DNA from 3 places in the Streptomyces camelliae genome. Region 2 is predicted to be linked to each of the others. Evidence: predicted binding sites of a transcription regulator. Region 2 holds the regulator's gene; each other region holds the start of a gene.
The links. The regulator HrcA, encoded in region 2, represses chaperone genes, less so after heat shock. The targets are predictions, from matches to a motif close to TTNGCACTCNGNNNNNCNGAGTGCNAA.

Region 1 (5,031 bases), 2.5 Mb from region 2:
GCAGTAGCCCCGCCGGAAAAGCGGGTGACGCCGTCGCTCCGGTGTGGAAACGGGGCGAAAATGGGCGTGACGGAAGAACCGGGCCAGGGGGGCCGGGAGGCGGCGTCATGACCTTCGTACAGCTCATCGAGTGCAGGACGAGCCGGCTGGACGAGATGAACCGGCTCATGGACGACTGGGTCGCCGGGACCAAGGGGAAACGGACGGCGACGCACGCGCTGGTCGGCAAGGACCGCTCGGACGCGGCGCACATCGTGGAAGTGGTGGAGTTCCCGTCGTACGAGGAGGCGATGCGGAACTCGAACCTCCCGGAGACCGACAAGATCTTCCAAGGGATGGTCGCCCTGTGCGACGAGATGCCGACGTTCATCGATCTGGACGTCGTGCGGGACGAGCGGCTGGCCGAGGACACCGTACGGCGGTTCTTCGCGGCGCTGGAGACCCGGGGCGAACTGCCGCCGCTCAACGACCTGCTGGACGAGGACATCCACAGCCATGATCCGGTCAATCCGCAGGACACCATCGGGCTGGACAACGCGCGCAGCGAGTTCCGGATGTGGCGCGGCGGCTTCGACTTCGCGTTCCGGGTCGACGACGTGCTCGCCCAGGGCGACCGGGCCTGTGTGCGGTGGACCTGGAACGCCACGCACAAGGGCGAGTTCCTGGGGATCCCGGCCACCGGCAGGGACGTCGTCATGACCGGGATGACACTGTTCCGGTTCGCGGACAACGGCAAGATCGCCGAGATGTGGTGGCAGCACGACCAGCTCGGACTGATGCAGCAGCTGGGCGCGCTGGACGAGTTGGAGCAGTAGCCGGATCTTCCGGTGGCGGACAGGGTGAAGGCCCGGCTCCCCTCGTGGGGTGCCGGGCCTTCGGCGGGAACGCTCAGGAGCGCTGGGCTCAGTGGGCGTGGCCGTGGCTGTGGCCGTGGCCCGCGGCCTCCGGCTCCTCTTCCTTCTTCTCGACAACCAGGGTCTCGGTCGTGAGCAGCAGGGAGGCGATGGAGGCGGCGTTCTCCAGGGCGGAGCGGGTGACCTTCACCGGGTCGATGACGCCGGCCTTGACCAGGTCGCCGTACTCGCCGGTGGCGGCGTTGTAGCCGTTGCCCTTCTCCAGCTCGGCGACCTTGGAGACGATGACGTAGCCCTCCAGGCCGGCGTTCTCGGCGATCCAGCGCAGCGGCTCGACGGCGGCGCGGCGGACGACCGCGACACCCGTGGCCTCGTCGCCGGTCTTGCCGAGGTTGCCGTCCAGGACCTTCACCGCGTGGACGAGAGCCGAGCCACCACCGGAGACGATGCCCTCCTCGACCGCGGCGCGGGTCGCGGAGATGGCGTCCTCCAGACGGTGCTTCTTCTCCTTCAGCTCCACCTCGGTGGCGGCGCCGACCTTGATCACGCACACGCCGCCGGCCAGCTTCGCGAGGCGCTCCTGGAGCTTCTCGCGGTCCCAGTCGGAGTCGGTGTTCTCGATCTCGGCCTTGATCTGGGCGACGCGGCCGTGGACGTCCTCGGACTTGCCGGCGCCGTCGACGATCGTGGTGTCGTCCTTGGTGACCGTCACGCGGCGGGCGGAGCCCAGCACGTCCAGGCCGACCTGGTCGAGCTTGAGGCCGACCTCCTCGGAGATGACCGTGGCGCCGGTGAGGATCGCCATGTCCTGGAGCATCGCCTTGCGGCGGTCACCGAAGCCCGGGGCCTTGACCGCGACCGCGTTGAAGGTGCCGCGGATCTTGTTGACGACCAGGGTCGACAGGGCCTCGCCCTCGACGTCCTCGGCGATGATCAGCAGCGGCTTGGAGGCACCGGCCTGGATGACCTTCTCCAGCAGCGGCAGCAGGTCCTGGATGGAGGCGATCTTGCCCTGGTTGATGAGGATGTACGGGTCCTCCAGGACGGCCTCCATGCGCTCCTGGTCCGTCACGAAGTACGGCGACAGGTAGCCCTTGTCGAAGGCCATGCCCTCGGTGAAGTCCAGCTCCAGACCGAAGGTGTTGGACTCCTCGACGGTGATGACACCGTCCTTGCCGACCTTGTCCATCGCCTCGGCGATCAGCTCGCCGACCTGCTGGTCCTGGGCGGACAGCGCGGCGACGGCGGCGATGTCGGACTTCTCGTCGATCGGGCGGGCCGTGGCGAGCAGCTCGTCGGAGACGGCCTTGACGGCGGCGTCGATGCCCTTCTTCAGGGCGGCCGGGGAGGCACCCGCGGCGACGTTCTTCAGGCCCTCGCGCACCAGCGCCTGAGCAAGCACGGTGGCGGTGGTGGTGCCGTCACCCGCGATGTCGTTGGTCTTGGTCGCCACCTCCTTCACCAGCTGCGCGCCGAGGTTCTCGTACGGGTCCTCGATCTCGACCTCGCGGGCGATCGTGACACCGTCGTTGGTGATGGTCGGGGCGCCGAACTTCTTGTCGATGACGACGTTGCGGCCCTTGGGGCCGATCGTCACCTTCACCGTGTCGGCCAGCTTGTTGACGCCGCGCTCAAGGGCGCGACGGGCGTCCTCGTCGAACTTCAGGATCTTCGCCATGACAGCGGGAGCCCTCTCGAAATCTGTGGGTGAAAAAACGCTGCGCCCCGGGCGCCCGGCTTCTTATCGGTCGCGGGGGCCAGGGGCGCAGCTCGAAGCAGAGGTTTGCTTCGAGGTGATTACTTCTCGATGATCGCGAGCACGTCGCGAGCCGAGAGGACGAGGTACTCCTCGCCGTTGTACTTCACCTCGGTGCCGCCGTACTTGCTGTAGAGGACGACGTCGCCGACCTTGACGTCGAGCGGAAGGCGCTCGCCGTTCTCGAACCGGCCCGGGCCCACGGCGAGGACGGCGCCCTCCTGGGGCTTCTCCTTCGCGGTGTCCGGGATGACCAGGCCAGAGGCCGTGGTCTGCTCGGCGTCCAGCGGCTGGACCACGATGCGGTCCTCAAGCGGCTTGATGGCAACCTTGGAGCTGGCGGTCGTCACGATCCGACCTCCCCCTTCGGAGATCTCACGGGGTTAACTGTCTGAGGTGGCGACCAGGTGGATCCGTCGTCGCGGGTGCCGGACCTGCCCGTCGCTTTTTTGGCACTCTCACGCGTCGAGTGCCAGAGCCGAGACTATGACCGGGATTAGCACTCGGTCAAGCGGAGTGCCAATGCCCGCGGCGCGTCGGCCGGGAGACGGTCCCGGATCGCCTACAGGTAGTCCTCCAGCCGCCCCACCGTCAGCCCCCGCTGCTGGGCCCGGCGCAGGACCCTGATCGTGCGGTCCCGCAAGGTCCGGCCCGTCGTCTCGTCCGGACCGACCAGGACGATGTCGCCGGGGCGCAGGCGGTGTTCGCCGCGAGCGTAGGCCAGGCCGTCCGGGGTCGCCGCGACGCGCCACAGGACGAGCGCGGAGATGCCGCAGTCGGCCGCCGCACGCAGGGTCGTGGTGTCGTACGTGCCGTAGGGCGGGCGGAAGAGGCGGGGGCGCAGGCCCAGGCGGGATCTGAGGCGGTCCTGCTGGCCGCAGATCTCGGCGCGCTGCCCCGCGTACGGCAGTCCGGCGAGCACGCGGTGGTCCAGGGTGTGGTTCTGGATGCCGGCGCCCAGCTCGCGCAGGCGGGCGAAGTGGTCGTAGCGGGGGCCGGCCACGCTGTCGGTGAGGAACATGCTGACCGGCAGCCGCAGTTCGCGGACCATGTCGACGAAGCGGGGGTCCTTGTCGGCGCCGTCGTCGTAGGTGAGGAAGACGACCGGGTCGCGGGTGGGGACGTGGTCCATGACGCGGGGCAGGGAGCGGCCCGCGCTGTGCGGGGAGAGGGCGAGGGCGCGGGCATCGGGCCGAGGCGGGCGGGCGAGGGGCTCGGTCAGGCCCCAGCGGCGGTAGCCCTGGTCCGGGGAGGGGCCGTGCGGGGCGTGCGGGCGGACCTGCTCGGCGGCTTTGCGGCCGAGGCGTTCGATCGGGTCGACGGACTGGGCGCAGCCCGCGAGGAGGAGGGCCGGGAGGAGGAGAGCCGGGAGGAGGAGGGCCGAGGTGAGGTGCGTGAGGTGCGCGGTCAGGCTCCGGCGCGGGCGCCGCCCGGCACCCGCCCGCCGTCCGCGCCCCGGCCACGGGCTCCTCCCGCGCCTCACAGGTAGTCCTCCAGGCGGGCCACGGCGTAGCCCTCGCGCGTGACCTTGTTCAGGAAGCGGCGCATGTCGTCGATCATCGTGCCGTCCCATTCGGAGCGGCCGCGGAAGTGGGTCAGGACGATGTCGCCCCGGCGCATCTTCTGGTCGTCCTCGCGATACTCCCAGTGGTCGACGAACACCTCCTCGTTCCAGATCGGCGCGTACTTGATGCCGCAGGCCTTGGCGGCGCGCAGGCTGTCCTGGTTGTAGTTGCCGTACGGGAAGCGCATGACGGTGGGCGCCTTGCCGAACTGCTTCCGCATGATCTTCTGCATGCCGCAGATCTCGTCCTTCTGCTCCTCGTAGGACAGACCCGGCAGGTAGGGGTGGTGCAGGGTGTGGTTGTTGAGGGTGTGGCCCTCGGCCTGCATCGTCCGGAAGTAGCCGTAGTCGTCCTTCACCAGGTAGTCGCTGAGGAAGGCGGTGTACGGGATCTTCAGGTCCTGCATCATCCGCAGGAAGTCCGGGTCCTTCTCCGAGCCGTCGTCGATCGTGAGGAAGACGATCTTCTGCTTGGTGGGGATCGTGGTGAAGACCGGAGGCAGGTCCCAGTCCTCCTGGTGGGCCACCTCGAAGCCGGCCCGGGCGGTGATCTCCGGTTTCACCTTGGGCGGCGGCGGAGGCGTGAGCGGTACCCGGTCCAGCCCCCAGCGTCTGGCGGCGGCGACCAGGCGGGCGTGTTCCGCGGCCTGGCGGGCGTGTTCCGCGGCCCGGCGGTCCTGGGGGCCCAGCACCTGCACGGGGCCGCCCTGGCCCGGTGCGGGGCGGGTCTCGGCGGGGCCGGCGCAGGCGGAGAGAAGGGCCGCGGAGGCCAGGACCGCGACCCCGCAGCCGAGGGCCGGACGACCCGGAACAGACCGGTTTTTATCCTTTTGTACGACGGCTCGCATGATGCCGGA
Region 2 (5,031 bases):
GTCCTGCTGACAAGGCCCGTCGGGAAGGGGGAGAACGCCGACTACCAGAGGCAGCAGATCACCAAGTTCGGCGCGCCGCTGCCGCTGGAGGATCTGGAGCTTGAATTGGACACCAGCGAGTTCGGCACGTATCTCAACGTCAGGCCCCACCGCTACCCGTAACAAAGTCGATCAGCTCCTCCACCCTCCCCAGCAACTCCGGCTCCAGGTCCTTGTAAGACCCCACCCGCTTCAGAATCGCCTGCCACACCGCGCCCGTGTTCTCCGACGGCCAGCCCAGCGCACGGCACACTCCCGTCTTCCAGTCCTGGCCGTGCGGGACGCGGGGCCACCCGGCGATCTCCAGGGACGACGGCTTCACCGCCTCCCAGATGTCGATGTACGGGTGGCCGACCACCAGCGCGTGTTCACTCGTCACCGCCTCCGCGATCCGCCACTCCTTCGTGCCCGGCACCAAGTGGTCCACCAGGACACCCAGGCGCGCGTCCGGGCCTGGGCGGAACTCCGCGACGATCGACGGCAGGTCGTCCACGCCCTCCAGGTACTCCACGACCACGCCCTCGATGCGCAGGTCGTCGCCCCAGACCTTCTCGACCAGTTCGGCGTCGTGCCGGCCCTCGACGTAGATACGGCCGGCACGGGCCACGCGCGCGCGGGCGCCGGGGACGGCGACCGAACCGGAGGCCGTACGGGCGGGTCGCACCGGAGCCGGTGCGGACGGGCGGACCAACGTCACCACCCTGCCCTCCAGCAGGAAGCCGCGTGGCTCCAGCGGGAAGACGCGGTGCTTGCCGAAGCGGTCCTCCAGGGTCACCGTGCCCGCCTCGCAGCGGATCACCGCCCCGCAGAACCCGGTGCCGGGCTCCTCCACCACCAGGCCCGGCTCCGCCGGTACCTCCGGCACGGGCTGCTGCTTCTTCCACGGCGGGGTCAGATCGGCGGAGTACTGGCGCATTCGGATGACCATAGGAGAAGCGGCCCTCCCTCGCTCACGACACGCCGAAACGGGCCGCCAGCCGATCGCGTTGCCGGCGTACGAACGCCGCGTCCACCACCGCTCCGTGACCCGGTACGTACAGAGCGTCCTCACCGCCCAGTGCCAGCAGCCGGTCCAGGGCGTCCGGCCAGCGGGACGGGACCGCGTCCGGGCCCGCCTGGGGCTCGCCGGACTCCTCGACCAGGTCGCCGCAGAAGACCACCTCCCGGTCGCCGGGGATCAGGACCGCCAGGTCGTGGGCCGTGTGACCCGGGCCCACGTTGGCCAGCAGGGCCTGGCGGCCGGCGCCCAGGTCCAGCGTCCACTCGCCCGAGACCTGATGGCCGGGCGGGACCAGCGCGTCCGCCGCCTCGTCGGCCTCCCGCACGTCCAGGCCGTTTCTGATCGCGTCCAGGCGCAGCTCCTCGCGTTCGTGGGTGAACACCGCGTCGACGCCCACCGCCGCGTAGATCTCCGTCCCGGCGAAGGCCGGCGCCCCGAAGACGTGATCGAAATGGGGGTGCGTGAGCGCGAGATGAGTCACACGGCCGCCCGCCAGTTCCTCCGCCCGCCCCCGTAGCCGGGCGCCTTCGGCCAGACTCGACCCGGCGTCGACCATGAGCGCCGTACTCTCTCCGAGGACCAGCCCCACGGTGCAGTCCCAGCCGGGCAGCCGGCACCGCCCGACCCCGGCGGCCAGCCGCTCCCAGCCCAGCTCTTCCCAAGTCACGGTCATACCGCGACGCTAGCCTCACAAGCCGGGACGACGACGGCGACCTTGCCCAGGGTGTACCCGACAGCCGTACACTGGGGCCGGGAATGCTGGCACTCGCATGGGAAGAGTGCCAGGCGGCCGACCCGACGGACGAGCGGGCGAGGGGACGACGTGCTGGAGGTGCGCGCGCATGCTGAGTGAACGCAGGCTTCAGGTGCTGCGCGCCATCGTCCAGGACTACGTCGGGACCGAGGAGCCGGTCGGCTCCAAGGCCCTGACCGAGCGGCACAACCTCGGGGTGTCCCCGGCGACCGTCCGCAACGACATGGCGGCCCTGGAGGACGAGGGGTTCATCGCCCAGCCGCACACCAGCGCCGGGCGCATCCCGACGGACAAGGGCTACCGGCTGTTCGTCGACAAGCTCGCCGGGGTCAAGCCCATGACCGCGCCCGAGCGGCGGGCCATCCAGAACTTCCTGGAGGGCGCCGTCGACCTCGACGACGTGGTGGCCCGTACGGTACGGCTGCTCGCGCAGCTCACGCGGCAGGTCGCCGTCGTGCAGTACCCGTCCCTGACCCGGTCCACCGTCCGGCACGTGGAGCTGCTCTCGCTCGCCCCGGCGCGCGTGATGCTCGTGCTGATCACGGACACCGGCCGGGTCGAGCAGCGGATGGTGGACTGCCCGGCGCCGTTCGGCGAGGCCTCGCTGGCGGATCTGCGGGCCCGGCTGAACAGCAGGGTCGCGGGCCGCCGGTTCACGGACGTGCCGAAGCTGGTCGAGGACCTCCCGGACGCCTTCGAGCCGGAGGACCGCGGTACGGTCTCCACGGTGCTCTCCACTCTGCTGGAGACACTCGTGGAGGAGAACGAGGAGCGGCTGATGATCGGCGGCACCGCCAATCTCACCCGCTTCGGACATGACTTCCCCCTCACGATCCGGCCCGTCCTGGAGGCTCTGGAGGAGCACGTCGTGCTCCTCAAGCTCCTCGGCGAGGCGAAGGATCCGGGCGTGATGGTGCGCATCGGGCACGAGAACGCCCATGAGGGACTCAACTCCACCTCCGTCGTGTCGGTCGGCTACGGTTCGGGCGGCGAGGCGGTTGCCAAGCTCGGCGTGGTCGGACCGACCCGCATGGACTACCCGGGAACGATGGGAGCGGTACGCGCAGTGGCACGGTACGTCGGACAGATCCTGGCGGAGTCGTAAGTGGCCACGGACTACTACGCCGTTCTCGGCGTGCGCCGCGACGCGTCGCAGGATGAGATCAAGAAGGCGTTCCGCCGGCTCGCGCGCGAGCTGCACCCGGACGTCAACCCGGACCCGAAGACCCAGGAGCGGTTCAAGGAGATCAACGCCGCTTACGAGGTGCTGTCGGACCCGCAGAAGAAGCAGGTCTACGACCTCGGCGGCGACCCGCTCTCCGCGGCGGGCGGTGCGGGCGCGGGCGGCTTCGGGGCCGGTGGCTTCGGCAACTTCTCCGACATCATGGACGCGTTCTTCGGCACGGCGTCGCAGCGCGGGCCGCGCTCGCGCACCCGGCGCGGCCAGGACGCGATGATCCGCATCGAGGTCGAGCTGGACGAGGCGGCCTTCGGGACGACCAAGGACATCCAGGTCGACACCGCGGTCGTCTGCAACACCTGCAACGGCGAGGGCGCGGCCCCGGGCACGTCCGCTCAGACGTGTGACATGTGCCGTGGTCGCGGTGAGGTCTCGCAGGTCACCCGGTCCTTCCTGGGCCAGGTCATGACGTCGCGGCCCTGCCCCCAGTGCCAGGGCTTCGGCACGGTCGTGCCGACCCCGTGCCCGGAGTGCGCCGGCGACGGCCGCGTCCGCTCGCGTCGCACGCTGACCGTCAAGATCCCGGCCGGTGTCGACAACGGCACCCGGATCCAGCTCGCCGGCGAGGGCGAGGTCGGGCCGGGCGGCGGTCCGGCCGGTGACCTGTACGTCGAGATCCACGAGCTGCCGCACACGACCTTCCAGCGGCGCGGCGACGACCTGCACTGCACGGTGACGATCCCGATGACGGCCGCGGCCCTCGGTACCAAGGTGCCGCTGGAGACCCTGGACGGCATGGAGGAGGTCGACATCCGGCCCGGCACCCAGTCCGGCCAGTCGATCCCGCTGCACAACCGGGGCGTCACGCATCTGCGCGGCGGCGGCCGGGGTGACCTGGTCGTCCACGTCGAGGTCCAGACCCCGACCAAGCTGGACCCCGAGCAGGAACGGCTGCTGCGCGAGCTGGCCAAGCTGCGCGGCGAGGAACGGCCACAGGGGCAGTTCCAGCCGGGACAGCAGGGGTTGTTCTCGCGGCTGAAGGATGCGTTCAACGGGCGCTGACACGTGGTGCTGCAGGGTGGCCGGGGGTCCGGGGGTTGGCCCCCGGGCAGGCACGGTCAGCCGGGACAGCAGGGGTTGTTCTCGCGGCTGAAGGATGCGTTCAACGGGCGCTGACACGTGGTGCTGCAGGGTGGCCGGGGGTCCGGGGGTTGGCCCCCGGGCAGGCACGGTCAGCCGGGACAGCAGGGGTTGTTCTCGCGGCTGAAGGATGCGTTCAACGGGCGCTGAGCCCTTCGGGATCAGGGGCGTACCGGGAGCTTCGGCACCCTGTATGCCCCTGTCCTATGCCATCGGACGCCCGGATTCGGACTTGTTCGAAGGACGTGACAACATGCGGTCATGTCCTCCGCGCTGACCGATCTCTTCCCCCACCCGATCGTGCAGGCCCCCATGGCGGGCGGTGTCTCCGTCCCGCAGCTCGCCGCCGCCGTGTCCGAGGCCGGTGGTCTCGGGTTTCTCGCCGCCGGTTACAAGACCGCCGACGGGATGTACCGGGAGATCAAGCAGCTGAGGGGGCTCACGAGCCGCCCCTTCGGGGTGAACGTGTTCATGCCGCAGCCCGAGTATGCCGAGTCCGGCGCCGTCGAGGTCTACGCGCATCAGCTGGCCGGCGAGGCCGCCTGGTACGAGACCGAGCTGGGCGACCCGGACAGCGGCCGGGACGACGGCTACGACGCCAAGCTCGCCGTACTCCTCGACAACCCGGTGCCGGTGGTCTCCTTCCACTTCGGCGTGCCGGACGGCGACGTCCTCGACCGGCTGCGCCGGGCCGGCACCGTCACCCTGGTCACCGCCACCACCGCCGAGGAGGCCCGCGCGGTCGAGAGGGCCGGGGCCGACGCGGTGATCGCGCAGGGCGTGGAGGCCGGCGGTCATCAGGGGACGCACCGGGACCTGCCCGAGAACGACGGCTCGGGCATCGGCCTGCTGTCGCTGGTCGCGCAGATCCGCGAGGCCGTGAGCCTGCCGATCGTCGCCGCCGGCGGCATCATGCGC
Region 3 (5,031 bases), 1.1 Mb from region 2:
GAGGGCATCTTCGCCGAGACGGCGGGTGGCGTGACGGTCGGCGTGACGCGCAAGCTGATCGAGAACGGCGTCCTCGACCCGTCGCTCACCACGGTCGTCCTCAACACCGGCGACGGCCTCAAGACCCTCGACGCGGTGGCCGGCACGGGGCTCACCGCCACCATCCGTCCGACCCTGGACTCCTTCCGAGAGGCTGGCCTCGCATGAGCGTGACCGTTCGCATCCCCACCATCCTGCGCACCTACACCGGCGGTCAGGCCGAGGTCGCCGCCGAGGGCGGGACCCTCGCCGAGGTCATCGCGGACCTGGAGAAGAACCACACCGGCATCGCCGCCCGTGTCCTGGACGACCAGGGCAAGCTGCGCCGGTTCGTGAACGTCTACGTCAACGACGACGACGTGCGCTTCGAGCAGGGCCTGGAGACCGCGACGCCCGACGGCGCGGGTGTCTCCATCATTCCCGCGGTAGCGGGTGGATGCTGACCGAATGACCGGTCATTACCTTCGGTAATCCGGGTTACGGATTGTTCATCGAATGGCCTCCTCCGTGAGAGAAACGGAGGGGGCCATTCTGCGTGATTGAGCGCGGTACAGTTGGGGAACCCGCTCCGCACCCGAGGGTCGCGGCTCCCGGATTTCACGCCGCACACCCGATAAGAAGTAGCCAAAGTATGCGGGTTTTATGCGGCTTTCGTACCTCTTTGTACGGCCCGACTTGCCCTGGAATCGGCCGAACTCTAGGCAGATTCCGGACCGGGGGCGTCCAGATTTCTCGTCCGATTGACCTGTTGCAGACGGCAGTTGGACAGATACATTCAGCCGCGGTCGACGCGTTCCGGCGCACGCCCCCGACCAATGGGGGGTGAGGTCTGACCCGGATCCGCGAAGTGTGGATCTGTGCAAGGGCCAGTAATAGGGGAGTTAGGCATGGCTCAGGGCACCGTCAAGTGGTTCAACGCGGAGAAGGGGTACGGCTTCATCGCGGTCGACGGTGGTGCGGACGTCTTCGTCCACTACAGCGCCATCCAGATGGACGGCTACCGCACCCTGGAAGAGGGCCAGCGGGTGGAGTTCGAGATCTCGCAGGGCCAGAAGGGCCCGCAGGCCGACATGGTTCGCCTCAGCGCCTGAACGTTTCTTGTCCGAAGGGCCCGCGCCTCGCAAGAGGTGCGGGCCCTTCGGCGTGGCCCCGTGACCCGGTGCCCCCGGGCCCCCTCGCGCCCCTGCCGAAGACCGAGAGGCGCTTGCACTCGCCACCCCCGAGTGCTAATCATTGGCGTTAGCACTCTGAAGGTGAGAGTGACAAAGAAGGACCGGGTCGGTGAGGCCCGTAGGCCACGTGGGGCAAGGAACCACAGGCCGGCGAGCCGTCCGTCGCGGGCGCGGGCGCGGTCCGAAGGAATCACCCCCAGTCCTGGAGGGACCACTTCACATGGCCAAGATCATCGCGTTCGACGAGGAGGCGCGGCGCGGCCTTGAGCGCGGTATGAACCAGCTCGCCGACGCCGTCAAGGTCACCCTCGGCCCCAAGGGCCGTAACGTCGTCCTTGAGAAGAAGTGGGGCGCCCCCACGATCACCAACGATGGTGTGTCCATCGCCAAGGAGATCGAGCTGGAGGACCCGTACGAGAAGATCGGCGCCGAGCTGGTCAAGGAAGTCGCGAAGAAGACGGACGACGTCGCCGGTGACGGCACGACGACCGCGACCGTCCTGGCCCAGGCCCTGGTCAAGGAAGGCCTCCGCAACGTCGCCGCCGGCGCCAACCCGATGGCTCTGAAGCGCGGTATCGAGAAGGCCGTCGAGGCCGTCTCCGCCGCCCTGCTGGAGCAGGCGAAGGACGTCGAGACCAAGGAGCAGATCGCCTCCACCGCGTCCATCTCCGCCGCCGACACCCAGATCGGCGAGCTGATCGCCGAGGCCATGGACAAGGTCGGCAAGGAAGGCGTCATCACCGTCGAGGAGAGCAACACCTTCGGTCTGGAGCTGGAGCTCACCGAGGGCATGCGCTTCGACAAGGGCTACATCTCCGCCTACTTCGCGACCGACATGGAGCGCATGGAGGCGGTGCTGGAGGACCCGTACATCCTCATCGCCAACTCCAAGATCTCCTCGGTCAAGGACCTGCTCCCGCTGCTGGAGAAGGTCATGCAGTCCGGCAAGGCGCTGCTGATCATCGCCGAGGACGTCGAGGGCGAGGCCCTGTCGACCCTGGTCGTCAACAAGATCCGTGGCACCTTCAAGTCCGTCGCCGTCAAGGCCCCGGGCTTCGGCGACCGCCGCAAGGCGATGCTGAACGACATCGCGATCCTCACCGGTGGCGAGGTCATCTCCGAGGAGGTCGGTCTCAAGCTGGAGAACACCTCCCTGGACCTGCTGGGCCGCGCCCGCAAGGTCGTCATCACCAAGGACGAGACCACCATCGTCGACGGTGCCGGCTCCTCCGAGCAGGTCGCGGGCCGGGTCAACCAGATCCGCGCCGAGATCGAGCAGTCGGACTCCGACTACGACCGCGAGAAGCTCCAGGAGCGTCTGGCGAAGCTGGCCGGCGGCGTGGCCGTCATCAAGGCCGGTGCCGCCACCGAGGTGGAGCTCAAGGAGCGCAAGCACCGCATCGAGGACGCCGTCCGCAACGCCAAGGCGGCCGTCGAGGAGGGCATCGTCGCCGGTGGTGGCGTGGCCCTGCTGCAGACCACCAACGTCTTCGAGAAGCTGGAGCTGGAGGGTGACGAGGCGACCGGCGCCCAGGCCGTGAAGCTCGCCCTTGAGGCCCCGCTGAAGCAGATCGCCGTCAACGCCGGCCTCGAAGGCGGCGTGGTGGTCGAGAAGGTCCGCAACCTCACCCCGGGCCACGGCCTGAACGCCGCGACCGGTGAGTACGTCGACCTGGTCGCCGAGGGCATCATCGACCCGGCGAAGGTGACCCGTTCCGCGCTGCAGAACGCCGCCTCCATCGCCGCGCTGTTCCTCACCACCGAGGCCGTCATCGCCGACAAGCCGGAGAAGGCCGCCGCGCCGGCCGGCGGCGGCATGCCGGGCGGTGACATGGACTTCTGATCCCGCTGCGGATCACCTGTCCTTTTCCGAGGGCGGCACTTCCTGTCTGCGACAGGGGGTGCCGCCCTCGGGCGTATCCACGGTCTTCTCCCGCGCGCTTCCTACTGGAGCGCGGCGAGTTCGCCCAGAAGCCGGGCGGCCGGTGCCGGGTCGGTCAGCCACTTCAGGTGGCTGCCCGCCAGGGTGCGGACGTCGTACGGGTTGTCCGGCGTCAGCGCGTTGCCCTCGCGGATGAGCCGGTCCTGCAGGGCGAGCGGCAGGCTTGCGTCGTCGGCCAGGCGTACGAAGGTCTTCGGGATGCGGCCCCAGGTCGCGGCCTGCGCCCGGTCGGCGGAGGTGCCGGTGTCCAGGTTCTCGTCGGGCTGGAAGGTGTTCAGGAAGGCCAGGAGCTCGTCCTCGGTGCCGTCGGCGAGGAAGGCCGCCCGGAACGCCGCGAGGGCGGCCGGATCGGCGGTGCGGAAGTTGACGCGCAGCAGGCCGAGCCGGGCCGGGTCCCCCGCCAGGGCCAGGGCCAGGGAGGCGGGGTCGACCGTGGCCATCTCCGGCTCGGCGTAGTAGTCGTTGGCGTCGAGGTCGACCGGGCACCAGGCCGAGACGTAGACGATGCGGTCGATCAGTTCCGGTCGTGCGTTGGCCGCGGCGGTGGCCGTGATGCCGCCGCGGCTGTGCGAGACGAGGATCACCGGCCCGTTCCGCTTGGCCCGCTCCAGGATCCCGATCAGATGCGCGGCGTTGTCGGCGAGCGTGACGCCCTTGATCGAGCCGGGGGTGCCGGCGAGCTCCTCGGGGTCCTGCGGCGCCTGGTAGGCGCGCGGATAGGTCGCCGCGAATCCGTGGCCGGGCAGGTCGACGGCCACCGAACGGTGCCCGAGGAGGCCGAGTTCGGCCTGGAGGGGCGCGAAGGAGAAGGAGTTCGCGAAGGCTCCGTGCACCAGTACGAAGGTCGGTTGCATCTGATCTCGCTTTCTGGAATGTGGGCCGGCGCATAGATGTTACTTACTTAAGGCGCTGCAATAATGCGTGCTCACATACCGACTGGTTAACCGACAGACCGCCACTCACGAGGAGCCCCCACGTGACCACCCCCGCCCCCGCCTCCCGCGCGGCCCAGCTGCTGTCCCGCCCGATCACGCTCAACGGCCTCACCGTGCCGAACCGGATCGTGATGGCGCCGATGACCCGGATGTTCTCTCCCGGCGGCATCCCCGGCGACGACGTGCGCTCGTACTACGCGCGCCGTGCTGCCGCCGGCGTCGGCCTGATCGTCACCGAGGGCACGTACGTGGGCCACGAGTCGGCCGGGAACAGTGGTCGCGTGCCGCGGTTCCACGGGGAGGAGCAGCTCGCCGGGTGGGCGAAGGTCGCCGAGGACGTGCACGCGGCGGGCGGCACCATCGTCCCGCAGCTGTGGCACATCGGCATGGTCCGCAAGGACGGCGAGGCCCCCTTCCCGGACGCCCCCGCGATGGGCCCGTCCGGCCTGGTCGCCGCGGACGCCGAGCCGACCGGCAAGGCGATGACGCAGGCGGACCTGGACGACGTCGTCGCCGCGTTCGCCAAGGCCGCCGCGGATGCCGAGCGCATAGGCTTCGACGGCGTGGAGCTCCACGGCGCCCACGGCTACCTCCTCGACCAGTTCCTGTGGGAGGGCACCAACCGCCGTACCGACGCCTACGGTGGTGACGCGGTCGCCCGCACCAAGTTCGCCGCGGAGATCGTCGCGGCGGTCCGCGAGGCCGTCTCGGCCGAGTTCCCGATCATCTTCCGCTACTCGCAGTGGAAGCAGCAGGACTACACCGCCCGCCTCGCCGAGACCCCCGAGGAGCTGGACGCGATCCTCACCCCGCTCGCCGCGGCCGGTGTCGACGTCTTCCACGCCTCCACCCGCCGCTACTGGCTGCCGGAGTTCGACGGCTCGGACCTGAACCTGGCCGGCTGGACGAAGAAGATCACCGGCAAGCAGGTCATCACGGTCGG

Region 1: groES (co-chaperone GroES) is a predicted target of HrcA. The motif match lies at 3,107-3,133, and genes of this name have one in related genera.
Region 3: groL (chaperonin GroEL) is a predicted target of HrcA. The motif match lies at 1,279-1,305, and genes of this name have one in related genera.

Annotation. Positions count from the first base shown of each region.
Region 1 is NZ_CP115300.1:3,716,026-3,721,056, forward strand. It holds gene O1G22_RS16725 (SDR family NAD(P)-dependent oxidoreductase) at 1-7, shown strand, start outside; gene O1G22_RS16730 (ester cyclase) at 108-815, shown strand; gene groL (chaperonin GroEL) at 904-2,532, opposite strand; gene groES (co-chaperone GroES) at 2,652-2,960, opposite strand; gene O1G22_RS16745 (polysaccharide deacetylase family protein) at 3,173-4,021, opposite strand; gene O1G22_RS16750 (polysaccharide deacetylase family protein) at 4,090-5,022, opposite strand.
Region 2 is NZ_CP115300.1:6,172,995-6,178,025, forward strand. It holds gene O1G22_RS28250 (Uma2 family endonuclease) at 1-162, shown strand, start outside; gene O1G22_RS28255 (DUF3097 domain-containing protein) at 140-955, opposite strand; gene O1G22_RS28260 (MBL fold metallo-hydrolase) at 990-1,712, opposite strand; gene hrcA (heat-inducible transcriptional repressor HrcA) at 1,882-2,898, shown strand; gene dnaJ (molecular chaperone DnaJ) at 2,899-4,035, shown strand; gene O1G22_RS28275 (nitronate monooxygenase) at 4,375-5,031, shown strand, end outside.
Region 3 is NZ_CP115300.1:5,064,364-5,069,394, forward strand. It holds gene thrC (threonine synthase) at 1-207, shown strand, start outside; gene O1G22_RS23150 (MoaD/ThiS family protein) at 204-482, shown strand; gene O1G22_RS23155 (cold-shock protein) at 927-1,130, shown strand; gene groL (chaperonin GroEL) at 1,432-3,054, shown strand; gene O1G22_RS23165 (alpha/beta hydrolase) at 3,156-4,007, opposite strand; gene O1G22_RS23170 (NADH:flavin oxidoreductase) at 4,130-5,031, shown strand, end outside.